3 regions of the Shewanella sp. GutCb genome follow, and region 3 is predicted to be linked to each of the others. Evidence: riboswitches for the same ligand, from Rfam matches in the RefSeq annotation. Region 3 holds a riboswitch; each other region holds the start of a gene.
The links. A riboswitch is a leader RNA that binds a small molecule or an ion and turns the genes downstream of it on or off. The one in region 3 is predicted to bind thiamine pyrophosphate.

Region 1: linked by a shared signal. The riboswitch ahead of thiC (phosphomethylpyrimidine synthase ThiC) and the one ahead of CXF86_RS22070 (TonB-dependent receptor) in region 3 are both predicted to bind thiamine pyrophosphate.
Region 2: linked by a shared signal. The riboswitch ahead of thiD (bifunctional hydroxymethylpyrimidine kinase/phosphomethylpyrimidine kinase) and the one ahead of CXF86_RS22070 (TonB-dependent receptor) in region 3 are both predicted to bind thiamine pyrophosphate.

Annotation. Positions count from the first base shown of each region.
Region 1 is NZ_PJBL01000022.1:6,847-14,404, forward strand. It holds gene CXF86_RS13170 (YdeI/OmpD-associated family protein) at 1-363, shown strand, start outside; gene CXF86_RS13175 (PhzF family phenazine biosynthesis protein) at 447-1,247, shown strand; gene CXF86_RS13180 (RecX family transcriptional regulator) at 1,662-2,471, shown strand; gene CXF86_RS22935 (DUF3861 domain-containing protein) at 2,576-2,710, shown strand; gene CXF86_RS22940 (DUF3861 family protein) at 2,725-2,889, shown strand; gene CXF86_RS13190 (PAQR family membrane homeostasis protein TrhA) at 3,133-3,822, opposite strand; gene CXF86_RS13195 (hypothetical protein) at 4,193-5,239, shown strand; TPP riboswitch at 5,408-5,506, shown strand; gene thiC (phosphomethylpyrimidine synthase ThiC) at 5,656-7,558, shown strand, end outside.
Region 2 is NZ_PJBL01000012.1:4,687-12,244, forward strand. It holds gene tenA (thiaminase II) at 1-475, opposite strand, end outside; gene CXF86_RS07135 (ABC transporter substrate-binding protein) at 509-1,456, opposite strand; gene CXF86_RS07140 (ABC transporter permease) at 1,483-2,334, opposite strand; gene CXF86_RS07145 (ABC transporter ATP-binding protein) at 2,327-3,094, opposite strand; gene thiD (bifunctional hydroxymethylpyrimidine kinase/phosphomethylpyrimidine kinase) at 3,094-3,951, opposite strand; TPP riboswitch at 4,051-4,147, opposite strand; tRNA gene CXF86_RS07155 (tRNA-Asp) at 4,657-4,733, opposite strand; tRNA gene CXF86_RS07160 (tRNA-Asp) at 4,816-4,892, opposite strand; tRNA gene CXF86_RS07165 (tRNA-Asp) at 4,978-5,054, opposite strand; gene CXF86_RS07170 (TIGR03503 family protein) at 5,187-6,503, opposite strand; gene dnaQ (DNA polymerase III subunit epsilon) at 6,514-7,242, opposite strand; gene rnhA (ribonuclease HI) at 7,315-7,558, shown strand, end outside.
Region 3 is NZ_PJBL01000106.1:143,850-151,407, forward strand. It holds gene CXF86_RS22035 (helix-turn-helix transcriptional regulator) at 1-560, shown strand, start outside; gene CXF86_RS22040 (hypothetical protein) at 730-1,077, shown strand; gene CXF86_RS22045 (helix-turn-helix domain-containing protein) at 1,157-1,570, opposite strand; gene hinT (purine nucleoside phosphoramidase) at 1,758-2,114, shown strand; gene CXF86_RS22055 (PaaI family thioesterase) at 2,111-2,614, shown strand; gene CXF86_RS22060 (PaaI family thioesterase) at 2,607-3,077, shown strand; gene CXF86_RS22065 (YcfL family putative periplasmic lipoprotein) at 3,127-3,516, shown strand; TPP riboswitch at 3,638-3,769, shown strand; gene CXF86_RS22070 (TonB-dependent receptor) at 3,821-5,959, shown strand; gene CXF86_RS22075 (hypothetical protein) at 6,026-6,286, shown strand; gene pnuC (nicotinamide riboside transporter PnuC) at 6,410-7,072, shown strand; gene CXF86_RS22085 (phosphotransferase) at 7,074-7,558, shown strand, end outside.

The sequences.
Region 1 (7,558 bases), on a different contig from region 3:
GCCTACCTTCAGCGCATTACTCCCAGAAAAACGCGCAGTAACTGGTCTAAAAGAAATACAGAGCATGCGGAGAGTTTGATAAATGAGAGCCGGATGATGGAATCAGGGCTCGTGCATATTCGTGCTGCAAAAGAGGACGGTCGCTGGGAAAATGCCTATGTGGTAAGTGAAATGGAAGTACCCGCAGACTTCCTAGCGGCACTGGAGAGCAAGCCGAATGTTAAGGCGTTTTTTGATACTCTCAATAAATCGAGTCGTTATGCTATCGCGTATGGATTGAAAAGTGCGAAGAAACCCGAAACCAGACTTAGGCGATTTACAAAATTTATGAACATGCTTGTGCACGAAGAAAAGCCTAAATAAGTGGAATTAGGCTTAATAGGTTTTTCAAACGGACGCATAATAAGTCGTTATGCAACCAAGTTGTTCAACGCAAGGAGGAAATCTTGGAATTAGATATATATCAAGTTGATTCATTTACGACTAAGCCATTTAAAGGGAATCCAGCTGGAGTTTGTATATCAGAAAATGATCTTGATGAAAATCTCATGTTTTCTATCGCAGAAGAAATGGCAGTTTCTGAAACTGCATTTTTATCATTAAGTAACATGAAATTAAGGTGGTTTACACCCAAAATAGAAGTAAGCTTGTGTGGTCATGGAACATTGGCCGTCGCACATGTTTTAAAGGAAAATGGCTTGGTTGCGATTGGCGATACATTAGTTTTTGACACATTGTCAGGTGCTTTACTGGTCACAGTACAAGATAAAACGATTGAAATGGATTTTCCATCAACCACTATCAATCCGGGTATTTCTAGCCATGTAGAGCTCTTAGATCTTCTTGGGATCAATCCAGAACACGTGATTTTTTTGGGTCACTTCGATTCAAAATTTTTTATCGAAATTGACAGCGAGGAAACGCTGTTGGGGTTAAACCCAAACTTTGATGGCTTAAAGAAATTAAAGGGCCGTAGTGTTGTCATTACTGCAAAATCAGTATCCAGTGAATTTGATTTTATTTCTCGGTATTTTGCTCCTTGGGTTGGTGTTAATGAAGACCCAGTTACGGGTTCAGCACATTGTGCTTTAGCTGTATATTGGGAAGCAAAGCTTAAGAAAAACAAGCTTAAAGGCTATCAAGCTTCTGCCCGTGGTGGTTTCGTCGATGTTGAATTATTGCCAAATAATCGAGTGAAACTGATTGGTTCAGCGATAACTACGTTGAAAGGGGTTTTATACGTATAGGCAGTGTAACGATTTGATAATAAATGTAAAATTTAACATCCATCTTGACTCTTTGCACTTTTTCCAACCAATCTTATTTGTTATTAAGGCGTTGCGACACCGTAAGCTTCTTACATTCCCTAATCAGAATTTCATGAATTAAAGCCTAAGCACTAACCCACTGATGTAAAGATGTGGGTTAGGGTAAGTGCCTATCAAAATGCCCAAGAAGTGTTGGGGGTAAAGACGCGTTTATATGCTGTTTATCTGCATCTACTTTTCTCACACATTCCCTAATACAAGCAGAGTTAACCGGGGCATATATGGTTTTTGTCAAATCGTATTCGAGTACGAAGATACACCTAGTGCGTACTCAACAACGCGGGGATCTGCTACACTGCTTTTGGTTATTTTTTAATTTAAGATCAATTTGTTATGCAGCGCCAACCATTACGTCAAGCCAAAACTATCGATAACGTTTTCAATAGCGCCTATTGGCACCTTGGTCAGCAAGATTTTACCATTAATGAAATTCGGACCAAGCTTGAACGGAAAACCGAAAACCAAGAATGGATTGATATTGTCCTCGCCAAACTAATAGAGAACGAATATTTAAAAAATGACTTTGACTTTGCGGTGCGCTATTGCGAGGTAGCCTTTAGTAATGAACTCGGTAAAGGCGCAATAAGACGTAAGTTACAACTGCGCGGCGTTCCCGTCACCGACATTGATACCGCGATAGAGCAAGTAATGGACGAGCAAAAAGTCGATGCGTTTGAGATGGCCACCTCTAGGCTGTTAAGCAAGTTTGATAACTTTTATGGCACCAACAAAGAAAAGGTCTATACGCAGATGACCACTAAAGGTTTCTCTCGCGTAGAAATAGATCACGCATTATCACAACATCCAGAGCGTGAAACACTGCGCAGTAAATTAGCGGTGAAAGCAGACAAAGTTGACTTAACAACGGAAATAATCAAGCTATTTAACAAAGGTAAAGGCGAAACCTTGATCTTGCAAGAATTAAAGCAGCGACTGATTGATGTGAGTGACTTTGAAGATACGGTGTACAAATTAACGCTATCAGAAGATGTCGACTTTTATCAAAGTTGTAAAAAAGAGTTGGCGAAAAAGCGCTATGACTTATCGGATTATAAAGGAAAGTCGAAAGCGTACGCCTATTTATCCCGGAAAGGGTTCGGCAGTGATGAAATAAAAGAAGCAATGAATCCGGATGATGACTAACTAAAAGAAACCGTTAAAGAAACAATTATGGTACTCAGTATTGTGATTTTAAATATTGTAAACAGTAATATATCGATAAGCACCTAACACTAGAGGCAATAACGATGACCACTAAAATTCGAAGTGATAATTGCTACCGCGTCACCATTGAAGAGGTAGTATCGCTAGAGGAAATGGGGAAAACACGACAGTTTGAGTTACAAGATAGAGAAGATTTGTTCAAGGCTGTAGAAACTTAAAGAAAGGCAGTGGGTTGGAAGACTCTCTTGCAACTAAGGTTGCTGTTGCGCTACGCTTATTAGGTCCCGTGATGATTGAACATTGCAAACATGCGTTGTTTTTAGATTTTATGCCCCATTTTAAGACATTTATGCAACATATAAAAAGTATGGTGAAAAGTGCAGTAAAAGAAAAATAGTTTCGCTGCCGGAGGAAAGTGGTCTATTTTTCCTTATCGATGAGACTGACATCTACAGTGTTAATGTTATAGGGGCTCTAAGCTAACAAGTCGTCTTTGTTCGAAGAAAGCTATATCGCGATATATAGACTAATACCCTCTACGCTACATCAAGCCAATACGCTAACAAATCCTTGTCTAAAATAAGAGCTCAGTCATTTAGTATTATATTGTCATTACACAATGAAGACCATTTATACACGATTAAATGACCGTTAAGTAAACGCAGAGGAAGTGGCTAATGGCGCCACCTAATACAAACAAGTGCCATATCGCGTGGTTGTAGGGAATGCGTTTAGCAACATAAAAAACAATCCCTAAACTGTAAAATAACCCGCCAATAATGAGAAGGTTAAAGCCTAATGGCGACATTCCTGCAATTAACTCTTTCATCACGGTGACACAAAGCCAACCCATGGCAAGGTACAAGACTAGACTGAAGACTTTAAAGCGAGTGATAAAGAGTGTCTTGAAAAGAATGCCTCCGATTGCCAATGACCAAATGGCAATGAGCACCAAGTTGGCATTTCCGTTGCCATTTTCATTTTCTAAACTAATCAGCATTAAAGGGGTATAGGTACCCGCTATCAACAGGTAGATGGCACAATGGTCGGCAATTTTTAATTTATGCTTCAAAGCTTTATCTGTTGCGCTATGATATAGAGTCGAGCAAAGAAAGAGCAAAATAATGCTGCCGCAGTAAATCACTACACCTGCCATTTGCACAAAAGTTAATTGCTCATAGCCTTTTAAAATACACATAATCAAGCCGATAACACCTGCCACAACGCCTAACCCATGACTTAAGCTGTTTGCTAGCTCTTCTTTAACGCTATAACTAGCACTTGATACTAGGGTTTGCTTTGGCGACAAGGTTGATTCTTGAGTAGACATAAGGCGTAAATGACTTCTGGTTTGACCACGATTAGCTGCAGTGTATCAGCTTTAATGATAATAGTCATAGTTTAGCGTACACGTGTTAGCTTAAAATAGGTCCAATGTAATCACCATTACATTAGTGATGATCAATGATAAAAAAAGACAATAACACTCGATGTTGAACTTTTGTAATAAAGCGGTATCTAATGTTTTAAGTGATTATTATTCATTGATAAATTAGCTTAATTAATTAACCAGCCACAAACAAGCTTCATGTTAAATAAATCAGCATGAGTCAATCGTTATAAATAACGCCATTATTAAGGTTAACCTTGTCTTCTCATGGCGTTAATTGAACCTTATGGACTATAGAGTTATTCATCGGATGAAATCAGTTAGCAGATCCTCAGCACCTGTTTTTACTGCGCTTGCAGCAGAGAATGGCAAAGGACAACCTCTGCTCAGTTTATCGGTAAGCACTGAGGAAGCCAGTGCAACTTTGGCGGTCATTAGGGCTGATAAACAGTTTGAGCTCCCGGTCAGCCATCCTCTAGTTAAACCTATGTTTGGTATCAACACCGCTGCGGAATCAACCTCTATCGCTGAGGTCGTTGTTGAGGCGGATAATCGTGATAAAGGCGGCGTGAAACGCTCTTCTTGCTTGCGTTCATTTCAGCTGTTTCAATCATTCATATGGGTTATTTTACTGCACATTGTATTGATTGGTATTATTAATCAGCTTTGGGTGAGACAAACGCTAAAGGTTACAACTGTTGCCCCAATCAAAATCCAATCATACCTGTATGTCGAAGCTAAACCGGTAAAAGATGAGGTGATGGATAGCATCGACAGCTCAACAACTAAGGTGAGATCGCCACGTCATTCGCCAACAGATAGCGACAACCCCACCGAGGCTGACGAACTTGTCGAGACATCGCCAGTACATGAACCCGCGATGGAGGCTGACAACACCATTGAAGCCATACTGCCGACAACGGATTTATCGGAAAAAACGGACATAAGAATCAATAAGAGCCTGCCGACGTACGTTCCTCGCCGTAGTGCAATGGCTATTGCTCAATCCTATCTTCAACGAAAAAATGATGCCGCACTAGACGCACTGATTGTCGATAAAGCCAATAAATATAGCGGGCCGCACTCTTTGAGTAAGATGGATGGTGACATGGTAGAGTTAGTTTTTCCTGAGGTAGATGAGTACAGCAAAATACCCACGACAGATCATCGACTCGATCCTAACCGTATCGTACGTCACGGTGATACCTGCTTTCGAATAGTGCAGGTGCCGACCCAAATTAACCCTTACGCAGAAAATATCGGTTACCCCTTTAACTGCGGTGGCGATAAAGTTAAAAAAGCGATTAATGACGCTATCTCAGCACGATTAGAAAAGAGAATGATTAGTCGAAAATAGTCGTTTTTGAGGTGATAATTTTTCATGATAAATAGTAGTTTAATATGCAATATTAAATTATTTGTATTATTATCAATAAGCTATGAGTCAATAAAAATATTTACCATAACAGAGGTTTGTGAATGATTTGTACTTGTTTCTTAGTCACTGTTAGGCTTATACTGCCGGCTCATCTTGTCGGAGTGCCATAAGGCTGAGACCGTTTATTCGGGATCCGTTGAACCTGATCAGGCTAGAACCTGCGTAGGTAACAAGCGAAATAACTGCATAGTATCGGCTGTATTAATGCTGCTAGCAGTCACATTTCGGTGGTTAAGTGCATCTGGAATTAGCGTTATGACGCGGTTTCATTTTCAACTTTCAATTACTCATTTCTCCTGACAAGCAACTTCATTTTTATAATAGTGAGTTTGCTAATGTCTAAACGCCGCGAAACCCGAGCTCAAGCTCAACAGTTCATCGATAACCTAAAACCGTTACAACACCCAAATTCCGAGAAGATCTATCTTCAAGGTAGCCGCGTTGATCTTAACGTCGGTATGCGCCAAATTCATCAAGCTGACACTTTGCTCAGTGGTGATGAGAAAAATCCTGTATTTGAAGCTAACCCACCGCTGAAAGTATACGACTGTGCTGGGGCTTACTCAGATCCTGATGCCAATATTGATGTGCACAAAGGCTTAGATAAATTACGTCATAACTGGATCGTTGAACGAAATGATACCGAACAGTTACCCGCTGTCAGCTCTGGTTTTACCCAGCAACGCTTGGCCGATGATGGTTTAGACCATTTACGTTTTGAGTCGTTAGTGCCTCCTCGCCGTGCAAAGTCAGGTCAGCGCGTAACGCAAATGCACTATGCCCGCCAAGGGATTATCACCCCTGAAATGGAATATATCGCTATTCGCGAAAATATGGCAATGGCAGAGGTGACCGACCCTATGTTAACTCAAAAAAATAAGGGCGAAAGCTTTGGCGCCGTTATCGATGAGCCAATCACTGCTGAGTTTGTTCGCAGTGAAATTGCTCGTGGTCGAGCCATTATCCCGTTAAATATCAATCATCCTGAAGCTGAACCGATGATTATTGGACGTAACTTTTTAGTGAAAGTGAACGCCAATATTGGTAATTCAGCAGTGACTTCTTCTATCGAAGAAGAGGTTGAAAAGCTGGTGTGGTCTACCCGCTGGGGGGCTGATACGGTAATGGACTTGTCTACCGGTCGTTATATCCACGAAACCCGAGAGTGGATTATCCGCAACTCTCCTGTCCCCATTGGAACCGTGCCTATCTATCAAGCACTCGAAAAAGTGAATGGTGTTGCTGAAGATCTTAACTGGGAAACATTCCGCGACACCTTGATAGAGCAAGCTGAGCAAGGCGTTGACTACTTTACTATCCATGCGGGTGTATTGCTGCGTTACGTACCCATGACCGCAAAACGCCTCACGGGCATCGTATCGCGCGGGGGGTCTATTCTGGCTAAATGGTGTTTGTCGCACCATAAAGAAAACTTCCTCTATGAACATTTCAGAGATATTTGTGAGATCTGTGCAGCTTATGATGTCTCACTGTCATTAGGGGATGGTATGCGTCCGGGCTCGATTGCTGATGCCAATGATGAAGCTCAATTTGCGGAGCTCGAGACCTTAGGCGAGCTGGTTAAAATTGCCTGGAAATACGATGTTCAGACCATCATTGAAGGGCCTGGCCATATTCCAATGAACCTCATTAAAGAGAATATGGATAAGCAATTAGATATTTGTGATGAGGCGCCTTTTTATACTTTAGGCCCGCAAACGACCGACATAGCGCCTGGTTATGATCACTTTACCTCTGGGATAGGCGCGGCGATGATTGCCTGGTATGGCTGTGCAATGTTGTGCTATGTGACGCCAAAAGAGCATCTGGGCTTACCTAATAAAGACGATGTTAAACAGGGGCTTATTGCTTATAAGATTGCGGCTCATGCTGGCGATGTTGCTAAAGGTCACCCAAGTGCACAAATTCGAGATAACGCACTTTCAAAAGCACGTTTTGAGTTCCGATGGGAAGATCAATATAACTTAGGCTTGGATCCTGAAACGGCTCGCGCTTATCACGATGAGTCACTGCCGCAAGAGTCAGCCAAAGTGGCTCACTTTTGCTCTATGTGTGGTCCAAAGTTCTGTTCAATGAAAATAAGCCAAGAGGTTCGCGACTACGCCGCAGCGCAAGAGAAGCTGGCGTTAGAAGTTGAAGCAAAGGGGGTCGAAGTTAAGTCACCCGCAGAGTATCAAGCCTATAGCGGTCAAGCTGAAACATCAGCGCTTTCGGATA
Region 2 (7,558 bases), on a different contig from region 3:
CGTAGGGGTTACCCTCAAATATCGTGGATTCACTTGCTAATAATTGCGCGCCAATAACAGCATATCCCTTTGAACATGGCGCTAGCGCGGCATATAAATCAATCACATCACCGGACATTCCCGTATCCAATACAAAGCGCGTATACGCCACCGTACCAAAGGCTTCGGGTTCCGCTTCCATCTCAGGCTCTGAAATGGCCCATTCAGCACAATACGTTAAGTGATGGGCTATTTCTGAGTCCAATAACGCTTGCACGCTCGGTAATGCCATCCGCATTTCAGCTAAGGTTCTCGCTTTGTAAATCGCCAAGGCATACGCTCGGGCATATTGCTTTAAAAACAAAAAATCTTGTTTTAAATAATGTAAGAAAGACGAATGAGCTAACTCGCCGACCGCTAATGCCTTCACAAAATAGTGCTCAGTATATTCATTCCATTCACTTTGACACGCTTGAATTAGGTCTTGATGATTCATATTTGTCTCTAACATTAAAAAGGGGGAAGTTGTTTACAAAACGGGTACAAAATCTTGTGCTTTAGGCAGCGTTTTAATGATCTTATGTTGATACATGAATGCAGAAAAACGATCATAGCGTTGTAAATCAACGGCGGCAGGACGCAAAGCAAAGCGCGTTAACGTATCGTTCCATGCTCGCTTATTTAATTCATTATTCAAGGTATCTGGCGCGTAAGAAACGAAGGTTCTCCATGCTTCTTCTGGGTGATTCACAATAAATTGTGTTGCCTTTTCAATTGCATGATTAAACTTCTTTAAAGCTTCGGCATCATAGGTTTTTGCATTCGCCACAAAAACCAGTTCATCATACGATGGTACTCCATGCTCTTCAGGAAAAAAGGATTTTGCTTTATAGCCTTCTAACGCTAATTGATTGGTTTCAAAATTACGTAATCCTCCCCAAATCGCATCAACTTTACCCGACGCTAATGATGACGATAGCGCCCATCCAACATTGATGATTTTTATCTCAGAGAAATCCACACCCTCTGTTTTTAACATGGTGCCAATGGTCGCTTCTTCGTTACCCGCAATCGAGATCCCGACTTTCTTACCTTTTAAATCAGCCAGTGAGTTAATGTTTCCATTATCAAGCACCATTAAGGTATTGAGTGGTGTCGCAATCAGTGTCGCAGAGCGGATCAGTGGCAATCCTGCAGCCACATCGATGGTTAAACTGGTTTGATAGGATATCGCTAAATCGACATTATTAGCGGCCACCAATTTGGCTGGCATACTGGGATCCGCAGGCTCTTGAATGGTAATGTTCAAGCCTTCTTCTTTGAAATAGCCTTTTTGTTGAGCAATCACCACAGGGCCATGATTTGGATTTACAAACCAATCCAACATTAATGTCATCGCTTTATCTTCAGCACTCGCCATCAAGGAGTAACTTGCAATAAGCACAGCCATCGCTCCTTTAATCATGATCTTTTTCATTTGTTTAAATCCCTTACGCTATCAATCTATTTATCGTGTTGCCACGGTATGAGTTTTTGAATCAGTACATCAGTGAGAAAATAAAGGCTGACGGATAAAGCAGCAAGAATGAATAAGGCGGCAAACATTTCATCAATCATCATTCGAGCATTAGCTTGCAGCATTAAATAACCAAGCCCTTCACTTGATCCTACCCACTCCCCCACCACGGCACCAATAGGCGCAACGACCACTGCAACACGGATCCCAGACGCTAATGAAGGTAAGGCAGCAGGCAAGCGAACGTGTTTAAGTAACTGCCATTTTGATGCGCCCATGGTGTGCGCTAAATCGAGGTAACCGGTTGGAGTATTACGTAAACCGTCGTAACAACAAGTTGTCACCGGAAAGAAGATAATCAGCGCCGCCATCACGATTTTTGACGCAATGCCGTAACCTAACCACAGCATTAAAATCGGGGCGATAGCAAATACAGGAATGGCTTGGCTCGCAATTAAAATAGGCAATAACCAACGTCGAAGTGGGTCAAACAGCAGCATTTGGAGTGCAAACAATAACCCCATAGAAAGGCCCAAACCAAGACCAAGAATAATCTCTTGCGCGGTGATCCATGAATGGAATAACAACACATCGTAACGCTGTATTAGTTTTTCAAACACCGCTATCGGACTCGGAAAAATGAAACTGGGCAACGCGAAAATCATAATAACAAACTGCCATATCGCCAGTATTACAGCAGCACTGACGATGATTCTTCCTATCGATTTAGCGCTTTTCGGTAACGCTTTTGGCTCTGCCCTCTCCGTTTGTAACACAATCGTTTGAGATGCAATGTGGTTGTCGGAGTGCTCATGATTGATTGAAAGTAGCTTAGACATAGTCAACCTCCAACGTATCAATGATCTGTTGCTGAAGAATCGCTAGCTCCGCATCAAATTTTCGTGGAATGGTTGAGTTTGGCACCGGTAAAAGCACCGCTGAGGCTGGTTGACCTTGCATGATATAAATCGCATCACTTAATCTAAGTGCTTCTTGCGGATCATGCGTGATGAGTAATACGGTTTTACCCGCCAAGACTTGGACTGCAAGCGCTTGCAGTCGATGGCGAGTAACCGCATCTAACGCAGAAAAGGGCTCATCCATTAATACCATCGGCTTGTCTTGCATTAACGTTCTTGCTAACGCCACACGCTGACGCATTCCTCCAGACAGTTGCACGGGCATACTCTGTTCATGCCCTTTTAATCCAACACGCTCTAGCAATTCAATCGCGCGGGCTTGATTGGCATTAAATTGAGTGTTCACCGAAAATTTGTGAGCAAAACAGACGTTATCAAGTACGTTTAACCACGGCATCAATAGATCTTGTTGCGCCATGTAAGCAATGTTGCCTTCTAAGCATTCTCCCCCATCAATGTGAATGTCACCCGACCACATCACTTTATCTGTCAATAAACCTGCCATATAACGCAAAATTGAAGTTTTACCACAACCACTTTTACCCAATATCGCCGTCCACTTTCCTGCAGCGATGGACATGTTTAAACCCGACATAATGGCCGCTGCGCTGTCTTTGTATTGCAAAGTGCCATTTGAGATAACTGCACCGAGGCTGTTATTACATGGCTCTAGCTTCATTACGACTGCCCTTGAGTGTTTAAGACAAAAAAGTGATTCACGGGCCCATGTCCTTGTCCAATATTCAACTCATCAGCATGGGCAATCGCTTGAGTAATGTAGTATTTGCCCCGTTTTACCGCCGCTGATAATTCATGCCCTTGAGCTAAGTAAGAGGCGATTGCAGAAGATAAGGTGCAACCTGTTCCGTGTGTATTGCGAGTTTTAATCCGCTCCGTTGATAAACGCTCAACATTGTCGGCAAGGATCAGTAAATCAGTGCTGTTGTCATCGGTTTCTAGGTGGCCACCCTTTAGCAAAACAGATTTAGCGCCTAATTGACGAAGTTCGTCGATCATAGCAATCATTTCATCTTCGTTTTTGGGGACTGAGCAGCCAATTAGCGCAGCGGCTTCTGGCAAATTAGGGGTAATGACATCAGCCAGAGGGAGCAGTTCCGATTTAAGGCTATCAATGGCAGAGGAGTGGAGAAGAAGATCACCGCTGGTTGCGACCATGACGGGATCAACTACGAGATATTTAGGGGTGTACTGTTTAATTTTTTTAGCGACAGAACGAATGATATTTGAATCACTTAACATGCCAATTTTTACGGCAATCACATTGAGATCCGAAAATACGGCATCAAGTTGTTGCTCGACAAACTCTGCATTGATCGGGTAAATACCCGTAACCGCTTGTGTATTTTGTGCCGTTAATGCCGTAATAACAGAGCATGCATAACAGCCAGTCGCTGAAATGGCTTTAATGTCGGCTTGAATACCGGCACCACCACCGCTGTCTGAACCGGCAATGGTCAATACAATAGGAGTCGTAACGAATGGAGTTAAAGATGCTGTGGTGACTAATGAAGACATATTTATTTCCCTAACTAACAGTCAGGAAAAAACAGTCGTGTGAGAATAAATGCGCCAAAAGGTGCTATCTCAGCAAAAGAAACGGATCAGGAAGAACGCCTCAAATGACCATTAGTTCCCTACGTCAGTATTAACTGAATCAGGTTCAACGGGTTCATTTTATGATCTCAGCCTATTGGCTCCCCGACTAATCACCACACACTATCATTAATCGATTTGTAAAGAGCATGCTTTTTGATGAGAATGCTAACTGAGTTAACTAATTATCATCTTATGCATTCGATTTGGATACTAATTAAACAATATTTCTGCGCAGTTAAGAAAGCTTTGACGCTTCGTCAACTTGCCATGCCAAATAAGACATTCCCACCCTTGGCGGCCAGATTTAGGAGGTACGAGTCCAAGAATGGACGAAGGTAGAATAATGCAGGAGCAATTACCGAGGATGCCAGAGCCGAGAATAACGATTAGCTTCAATCTCCCCATCTTGCCTATAGGGTTTTAATTCCCGCTGAATGCTCAAACTTTTAATGCAACGGGTATTACATAAGAAAATATCGGATTAGTTAAACTGAATATATTATGAATCAGTAACGGCTCTTACCAGCATTGGGGAATGTGAGTTAGTGCAAATGCCTGATGGGTGTACGAAGCGGCTATAAACGAAAAAAGCCTCATCTTTCGATGAGGCTTTCGTCTTTATGCTGGCGGAGTGGACGAGACTCGAACTCGCGACCCCCGGCGTGACAGGCCGGTATTCTAACCAACTGAACTACCACTCCTAACTCTTATAAAAACTAACTAAATTAGCCTTTATACTATTTATTATGTCACTAATAAATAGTTTGAAACTTGACACTAAATTGGCGGAGTGGACGAGACTCGAACTCGCGACCCCCGGCGTGACAGGCCGGTATTCTAACCAACTGAACTACCACTCCTAAACTCTTATAAAAACTAACTAAAGATTAGCTTTTATTCTATTCATTATGTCACTAACAAATAGCTTTAAATTTAGCACTTGATTGGCGGAGCGGACGAGACTCGAACTCGCGACCCCCGGCGTGACAGGCCGGTATTCTAACCAACTGAACTACCGCTCCACATCAAGTGCGATGAATAATACGTAGACTGCCAAACTCAGTCAATCATTTTTTGCGTCAACCATGACTAACCAGCTAAAAAATGACCAATCCCGATATTCAACGCTTTGCAACGGCTGTCGCGGTGGTTAATTATCCAGCTTTTGGATCATCGAAATCTTCAGGCATCGATAAATCAATCTCGTCCAACGCTAATGTCATTTTCTGTTGCTGACTTTCTTTATCCATTCTCGCCTGCGTCGCAGCGAGTGCTTTCTTTAAGTTACTGCGTTTACGAACAAACAACAAAACCAATATGCCTAAAATAAACAACACCGTATTCACGGTTATCAGCCAAAACACCGCTTCTTCTTTTGCTGTGCTTTCAGCTTTTTGAGCTTGGAGATCTGCTTTAGCGGCGAGTTCTTCAGCTGACGGTGGTGGTTCTGGCGGTTTAATAAAATTAAAAAACAGTTCCGGTAACGTCAAGTAGATCTCTCGGCCGTTTTGGGTGGTGCTGACCGCCGTGAGCTTTATTCTATAGCTGCCAAAGTCATTCACCTTGCGTAGGCTATACAAGGTCTCGGGGCTATTTATCTCGGAAACCGTGACTTGAAGACGCATTCCCGCAGGCCCTACGATTTCAGCTTCAACATGAGTCTCAGCCAAAACCAGTTCATTTTCATCTACATTGATCCGCAGATCCCACTCACCTGAATCGAGGTTTTGTGGGGCAACAATATCGACAGCAATGGGTCGAGTTGACAACCTAAAGGGCTCAGAATACTTACGTTCAAGCACCGCATTTTTAGCCATCACTTGCAGTGTGTAGCTGCCCCAAGCCTGGTTTAGATTCAGTTTACTGGTGAATACACCGTCATCGGGTCGCTCGTCTAATGACTCGCCATTATCGCGATAGGTCCCCACGATAACGCTACCGGCTGCAAAGTTTTCATCGGCTGGATTATTATCACTGATAAATTTTGCCGTCCAGCTCATTAAGTAATCTAACCCGGGTAGGCGTACCTTTTGCTCGTCACCTATCAAGCGGGCGGTGAGTTTTAAGCGCTCGCCTTGGTACAGCGGCTGTGGGATCGGATCTACATCAATGGACAGCACTGACACTTTATCGATGACAGAACCTTCAACCACCTTACCGATTAACTGCCAGGGGCCTGGCATTGGGTCTTTGATAGTGATCATGTCGCCAGTTAGGCCATCCATCCATTTAACATGCTCAGGATGACGACTGATATACCATTTACTGCCGTCAGGTTGCACGATAATAACCGGTGAGCTGCCGTATTCACGATGGATAAGTAGCGTGACACTGTCGACCATATGGTCAATTCTAAATCGATTTTTTAACTCTGATGCCTGCGATGAAAGCATCACTTCGGCGACGGCACAATGAGTTATCATTAGCCCCAAATATGCCATCACCACACAAGTTGTTACGCGTTTAATCATAGAATGAGGTCTATCCTCGCCAAATACACTGTCCAGATTTAGCAACTAAATCGAGTCGCTCTTCATGTCTAGTTAGTTCATCGGCCGTTGCGCTGATCACTTTAAGTATTGCGCGGTCTCTAGGCAGTTTATTTATACCTCCGCCTTCTTGCCCTGCTTTCTCACTCGATAGGTTAAAGTTTGTTTGCCCACCAGTCATGATGAGGTAAACGTCAGCTAAGATCTCAGCATCGAGCAATGCGCCATGGAGATCGCGACGTGAGTTATCAATGCCATAACGCTTACACAGAATATCCAGGTTATTCTTCTGACCTGGATGCAGGTGCTTTGCTATCGCAAGTGAATCGAGAATTTGACAGATATTTGCGGTTTTAGGCCCAACAGGCTGTAACATCGAAAACTCATGGTCCATAAAGCTAACGTCAAAGCTGGCGTTATGGGCCACAATTTCAGCACCATCAATAAACTCAATAAAGCTTTTGGCTATTTGATGAAATTTGGGTTTATCCGCCACAAACTCATTGGTGATCCCGTGAACCTCAATGGCCTCTGGGTCGATAGGCTGTAACGGATTAATATACTCGTGGTAATGTCGACCCGTTAACTTGCGGTTAATGACTTCAACACAACCAATTTCAATAATTCGGTGACCAAGATGAATGGCACCACTGGATTGGTTCATACCTGTCGTTTCGGTATCAAGAATAATCTGACGTTTAGCGCTTGAAATAATATTCATGTGAATTAATGCATTTCTCAGTTAAATTTTTTGGGTATACTCGCCCAGCACTTTAGCTATGGTACCAACTTGATGACTGGACTGAAACAGATCTCTATCTTTACCGACGGTTCTTGCTTAGGCAACCCTGGACCTGGCGGCTACGGCATTGTAATGAAGTATAAAAAGCAGACCAACGAACTCGCCGATGGTTTTGCGCTAACAACGAACAACCGCATGGAGATGCTCGCGCCTATTGTGGCATTAGAAGCATTAAAAGTCCCCTGCCAAGTGATCCTAACGAGCGATAGCCAATATATGCGCCAAGGGATCACAC
Region 3 (7,558 bases):
AACAATTTTTAGTTAAAATTCATAATGTTATTCCAGATAATGTTATCGATTATTTTACTGAAAACAGAGTAAGTCTGGTCATTATTGATCTCTCTAGTGTAGATATCCCAAAAGCCTATCAAATTCAACGAAGGTTAGATAAAGAGAGGAGTGGGGCTCGGGTTGTGTTCCTGCATTATCCTCAACAAGTAGATGCCAAATTCTTAGTTCAAAGCAATATTACAGCGGGTCTATTCTATTCGGGCGCCTCATTAGACACTATTGGTTTAGGCATGGCCAAAATAGTTCAGGGGTTAACTTGTATTCCAGACGATTTTAATCAACAAGATGTTCATAACGTCAGTACTGATGAAGAGTCAGACGCTCTGACTATCCGAGAACGTGAAGTACTGCAGGTCCTGCGTTCAGGGAGTACCAACATTGATATTGCCAATCAACTATTTGTGAGTGAAAGTACGATTAAAACCCATTTATATCGTGCTTTTAGAAAAATTGGAGTTTCTAGCCGCGGCCAAGCAATCGCTTGGGCACAAATGAATACCCATGAAGTCATTCAATAAATCTCTTCAATGGGATTAAGCTCTCATTGACTTTACTGATATTGTTAGGCGCTCAACTTAAGTGCCTTTTTTATCACTACCATCACAACTAAACTCATTGCTATACAGTTGTGTATTCATTTGGTATTATCGCTTTCGTGGTTAAACTATGAGATCGAAAGAGATGAATATGATTAAAGTTATTATGTTGGTTATTACTATTTTATCGGTAATGTTTTTTGCTGAGGCGGCCACTGTCGGTTGTGATAGGGCGGGTGGAGTGAAATGCCAGAAAGTTAATAAGCCCTACAAGTCCTATAAACGTGCAAAAGTGATTGTCATTCCTAGAAGTCATCTTCATTACCATGCTTATCATACGCCACTGCTTTCAGCATTAGGCTTAGCTATTGTGCTAGATGCTGCCGGTAATGCGGTAACCAATAAAGGCGATAAAGTGGTGGTGCTTGGGGAAGGTAATGAAGTTAAAAATGTTTATGAAAAAGATGGCGTTGTTTACCTGATTAAGGAACAGAGTTAACTTGGATAATCTATGGGCCAAATCAACGGAAAGCGGTGTTGTTTTGGCCATGTACATATAACGAGCACCAAATCTAATATTACTTGTCTTGCTCACGTTCACTGTTTAAAAATTCAAAGCCTCTTTTCCAAAATATAAATTGCTCTTCATCAGGTAACTTTCTCACTTCTTTAAGCATATTGTTAAAAGCTGAGTCAATCATAAGTCGATCTGATAATTTGAGGTAACGATACACAACAGGTCTTAAAACAACTGAAAAATCCCCGCTAAGATCTGAGTAACGCTGTTCTTCTAACGCATACGTATTCAACACCAGTTCACGCATGCTAAGTGCGGCAAGTAGTGAGTTTTTGTCACTGAATGACTGATATTGAGCAGCGCGTGAGTAACCAGCTCTTTTGTGAACGTCGGACATATTGAGCGCGATCATGCCATTTTCTTTTATCAGCTCGGCGGCAGCATTAAGCAGTGCGGTTTCTTTAGCGGTGAGCATGATGAGTCCTGTAATTTTTTATTTATTTAAAATGGATATGGTCCTAAAGTCAATCATATTGTGTATACAGCTGTTCAATTGGCACTCAAATCATTGCAAATAGACTTTTTAACGCATAAAAACGCGAATCGCCAGATGCCGTTTTTCGAGTATACTAGGTTTAACTTATTCTTATGAGAGCAATAAAATGGCCGAAGAAACCATATTCAGCAAAATTATTCGACGTGAAATTCCAGCAGATATCCTATTTCAAGATGAGCTAGTGACTGCATTTAGAGATATCAGTGCACAAGCACCGACGCATATATTGATTATTCCTAACCATCTGATCCCGACAATAAATGATATTAAGGCTTCCGATGAGAAAGCGTTGGGAAGAATGATGTCTGTTGCGGCCAAACTGGCTCGCGAGGAAGGGATAGCAGAAGACGGTTATCGCGTGATCTTGAACTGTAATGAACACGCAGGCCAAGAGGTTTTCCATATTCACATGCATTTAGTCGGAGGCCACTCTTTAGGCCCTATGTTGAGTCAAAAACGATGAAAAAAGCTGCCGATGTTTTTCCGTTAACGGAGATGGCAAGTCGATTTGTTGGGCAACTTACTCAGTGCCAAAAATTAAAGCTTAAGGTGTTAGAGGGCAGTGATAAACATGTGCTCATTGAGCTGCCTTATGATCCTCAACTTGTTGGTTACCCAGACACTGGTGTGATCCACGGTGGAGTGATAACAACATTGATGGATACGGCCAGTGGCTGCGCTGTCGTGTGTTCTATTTTTTATCAGTTTGGTGCTTTGGAGATCTCACCAACGCTTGATCTGCGAGTTGATTACATGAAACCTGCTGAACCGTTTAAGCCAGTCTATGGTTTTGCAGAGTGTTATAAATTGTCATCTAGCGTCGCTTTTACTCGTGCTATTGCTTACCAAGATTCAATCGATGATCCCATTGCTAATGCGGTAGGCTCGTTTATGCGAATTAGTCCAGAAATGGTTGGCGAAGAGTTTAGACAAGCACTGATGGGAGAGCCGCGTCATGACTAACCCGAGTCATTCAGAATCTGATGCGACAAAGTTAGATTTCAAAAGTATCGTACGAAAAGCAACGGAACTAAATGATTTTGGTCACTTGCTTGAACATGTGCCTTACGCCCAGTTTATTGGAATGGGTGTTGAGCGTTTTGGCGATGAACTAGTTTTTAAGCTGCCAGCAAAAGATGATAATATCGGTAACCCAGTACTACCTGCACTGCATGGTGGTGTTATCGCAGGTTTTATGGAAATGTCAGCCATTGTGCAGCTAATGGTCTTTATGCAGACCACTAAAGTACCAAAAGTAGTTGATTTCTCAATTGATTATCTCAGAGCTGGCTACCATAAAGGTAGCTTTGCTGAATGTAAGATCACTCGCCAAGGTCGACGAGTCGCTAACGTGAGCATTACTTGTTGGCAGACTAATCGTAAACACTTGATTGCGACGGCAAGAGCCCATTTTTTAATAGATTAACTTAGCTATCCTTGTATTAACACTGAATGATTTTATTCTAGGGAACAAAATGAAAAAATTGATTTTAGGCTTATTTACAGCGTTGATTGTCGCGGCTTGTGCACCACACACAGCAGGCTTAATGGTGGGTTCTAAAGGTGAAGTGCGTGTTGATAACAACAGCTTTGGTAAAGAAGTCACCGTACGAAGTGTAATGGCGCGCCCTGAAGGTGGTTTTTTACAAGGCACGGGCACGATTATTAGTCAGGTCTCTACTGACTTGCGCTTGCAGTATAAATTCACTTGGTTTGATACCAGTGGCATGACGATTGATGATGAAGGCGTAAGCTGGAAGTCAGTAAAATTGCATGGCAAGCAGCAGCTACAAGTATCAGCGGTTGCGCCTAATGTTAACGCAACTCGCTTTGAGCTATATGTAAGAAAAGCCTTTTCAAATTAATATGTAGATGATTAGAAATTATATTTGTTATGAAAACGTCAGCAAAGCTGACGTTTTTTTATGCATAAAGATTGTAAACGTTAAGAAGACTGTCATCAGTTTGTGAAATTCATGTATAATCGGCCGCGCCAAGGGGTGTTAAAGTCTATAAACCATAAGTTGGATATTGTGGATTTTAACTGAGATGTTGAAAAACGAACCCTTAGAACCTGATCCGGCTAATACCGGCGTAGGAATGGGCCACAATTCATTTCCCGAACGCTTCTTTATGTTGCCGGATCTCAAAATTTTAATTTGAGGTCCTATGTTAAATCTAAAAACTTATTCTCCTATAGCGGTTGCCGTCATGGCTGCGCTAGTTTCATCACCTACGTTTGCCAATACTGACTCAGAAACACCTGTTGATGAGATGGAAGTCATGGTTGTGACATCTGATTTTCGGGGCACATCGCTAGAAAAAATGCCATCAAGCGTCACCGTTATTGATCAGCAGCAAATTGAGGATGAAGGTGCACAGCACTTTGAAGATATCTTAAACTCAATTGCTAATTTCAACTGGTCCGGTGGTAGCTCAAGACCCAAATACTTCCAAATTCGTGGTGTCGGTGAGCAAGAAGAGTATCAAGGCGCACCTAACTCCTCTGTTGGCTTTATCGTTGATGATATCGATTTGTCCGGTTTAGGCATGGCTTCAAGCATGTACGACTTACAACAAGTTGAAGTATTACGCGGTCCTCAAGGTACACGTTATGGCGCTAATGCGTTAGCAGGTCTTATCTACCTTAAAAGTAATGATCCTACCGACGTATTTGAAAATGGTGCAGAGATCTCGCTAGGCGATGATAATTTACAGACCTTTAGTGGTTTTAGCTCGGGTCCATTAACCGATTCTGGAAACTTGCTTTACCGTGTGTCGCTGCAACAGCATCAGCAAGATGGTTATCGAGATAATCTTTATCTTGGTGAGAGCGATACTAATAACCGTGATGAATTCACTGGTCGCGCAAAATTACGTTGGTACGCGACTGAAGAACTAGAAATTGACCTGACTTACTTACATGCAAATTACGATAATGGATATGATGCTTGGACATTAGATAATAACGGTTTTGATACGTTAACGGATGCACCTGGCGTTGATAAGCAACGTACTAACGGCACCGTTTTAAAGTTTATTTACACTGGTGCTGAAAATGTTGAACTGACTTCATTAACCTCTCTGGCACAGTCAAAAACTCACCATAACTATGACGGTGACTGGGCTAACCCTGATTATTGGGACAGTCGAGATTGCGATGGTAGCCCTTGTGAATATGAGTATAACTGGGATAAGAAAGGCGACAGGCAGACCATCACGCAAGAGTTTAGGTTAGCTTCAACTGAATCAGGCCGTATATTTGCGGGCAGTACTGACTGGCTCGTCGGTGTATACGCAATGGATCTACAAGAAGACAATGAGACTATGGATACTTATAGTCAGTTAAGTGCGGAATACGAGGCGCAAAACTATGCGTTATTTGGTCAATTAGATTCAGACCTAGGTTCGGGCTATGCTTTGTCGGTAGGACTGCGGACAGAGCGTCGAGATAGTGAATACAGTGATTCAGATGGCGACGAATTTAAGCCAAGCGAAACCATGTGGGGCGGGCATATTGCGTTAAGCAAAGCACTCGGTGAAAACCACGAGTCATATATCCGCGTGGCGAGAGGCTATAAAGCGGGTGGCTTTAATATGTCACTGCCGAGTGAACTCGCCGATAAAAAAGAGTACGACACTGAAATTCTTTATAACTACGAAGTGGGTTTGAAGTCGGTTTGGTTTGATGGTCAAGCAAGCACTAATCTGTCGGTATTCTTTATGGATAGACAAGATCAACAAGTCGCGGCATCGCAACAATCGACAGTACCTGGCGAAGAGGGGAATTTTATTCTCTTTACCGAAAATGCAGGCAGTTCTCATAACTATGGTGCTGAGCTTGACGGCAACTGGTATGCAACCGATAACCTAAAGCTTTACACCAGTTTAGGTTGGTTAGAAACCGCTTATGGTGATTACGAGTACGAAGATAAATATGGCACCGTAGTCGATCTTTCTGGCCGTGAGCTAGCGCATTCCCCTAACTTTACCTTTAGTGTTGGCGCGACTTATCGCAACGATGCTGGTTGGTTTGCTAACGTGAATGCCAGTGGTAAGAGTGATTTTTATTACTCGGATAGTAACGAGTCTACATCAGATGCATACCAAATTTTTAACGCCAAAATAGGTTACGAAGCTGACATGTGGTCTGCATATCTCTGGGGACGTAACCTATTTGATGAAAAATACGGCGTTCGAGGCTTCTATTTTGGCAACGAGCCAGATTTAGGCTGGGCAGATAAGCAATATGTGCGCTATGGTGATCCACGCCAACTAGGGGTTACTTTAAACGTTAAGTTTATGTAAATCCTAATTAATAAATAGTTATTACTCTTTAATATTGTTACCAACAATAAGTGCTTGAGGTCAAAAATGAAGTTAACGGCAGAAATTAGTTGCTACCCACTACAAGACAATTATTTAGATCCAATAAGGTGGTTTATAGGCCGGGTCGATACCTATGACAATATCCAACGTGTGACTAACGCTATGGCAACACAGGTGTGCGGTGAGTACGCCGAGGTGATGGCAATGTTGGCAACAGAGATGGAAGCGGCCCACGAAAAGTGGGGCAAAGCGGTATTTGTATGTAAATTTATTGGTGGTGAGCTCGACTTAAGCCACAGTGAATAACTAAGCTAAAGTAATATAAGCCACAGCCGTAATGACAATTAGCCACAGGGTGTTATCGATACTTTGTGGCTTTTTATTTTGAGCTTTTAATAGTATATATTTTTAATAGAGAGACTTAAGTCAATGGCAGATTTCTGGCTATCGTTAGTCGACAGTTTTACATCAGCATTCGGTGAAGCGCAAGCCCTAACAGCGTGGGAAGCGGTTGCTGTGCTGCTGGCTTTAGCCTACTTGATACTCGCGATGAAAGGTAGCGTGTGGTGTTGGCCCGCGGCATTAACCAGTACTGCAATTTATACGGTGTTGTTTTGGAAAGTGTCATTGCTGATGGAATCGGTGCTTAACGTTTATTATATGGCGATGGCCGTTTATGGTTATTGGCTGTGGACCAAAGGAGGCAATGGCCATGATGGGGTTAAAATTGTTTCATGGCGACTGTCGACTCACCTTAAATTGATTGCAAGTACCACATTGTTGGCGTTGATTATTGGTTATTTTATGGCAACACAAACTCAAGCCTCATTTCCCTATTTAGACGCCGCAACGACCTGTTTTGCAGTGATGACAACTTTTTTAGTGGCTAAAAAAGTGTTGGAAAACTGGATCTATTGGTTTGTTATTGATGCTGTGTCTATCTACTTGTATGTAAGCAAGGGACTGATGTTAACGTCAGTGCTCTTTGTGTTCTATGTCGTTATGGTGGTGTTTGGTTACTTTATGTGGCGCAATCAAATGAAAACGCAACGGCCAAGTGACAGTATGGTTGTACTGGCAGGAGCGGCTTAAGTTGAGTGACTCGCTTAAGCAAGACTTAGCTCGCTATTTGACTCTGTCAGGTTTGACTCGGGTAAGTGTTATAGCCCCTTTAACGCAAGGTTTGAGCAATCAAAACTATTATGTTCGCGGATTACACCCGAGTAAGGCCGTAGAGTCTGAGTGGGTGCTTAGGCTCAACAGCTGGGCTAGCTCTCAAATCTGTGACCGAGACAGTGAAGTGCATGCTTGGCGCTCTGCAAGCGATGCTAACCTGGCGCCTAAGATGGTCTATATCAGCCCTGATAAGCAATTTTATTTGAGTGAGTTCTTATCCCAACAGCACCACCGTAGCTGGAGTGAGCTTATAAGTGCGAATGGGGCTCACCCTGTTACCCATACCCAAGAGAATTGGCCGGGTGCAGAACAATTGTTACTGCAATTACTCAATGGTTTAAAACAGTTGCCTCCCCCTAAAAATGTCATCACAGTGGATAAACAATGGCAGATATATCACGC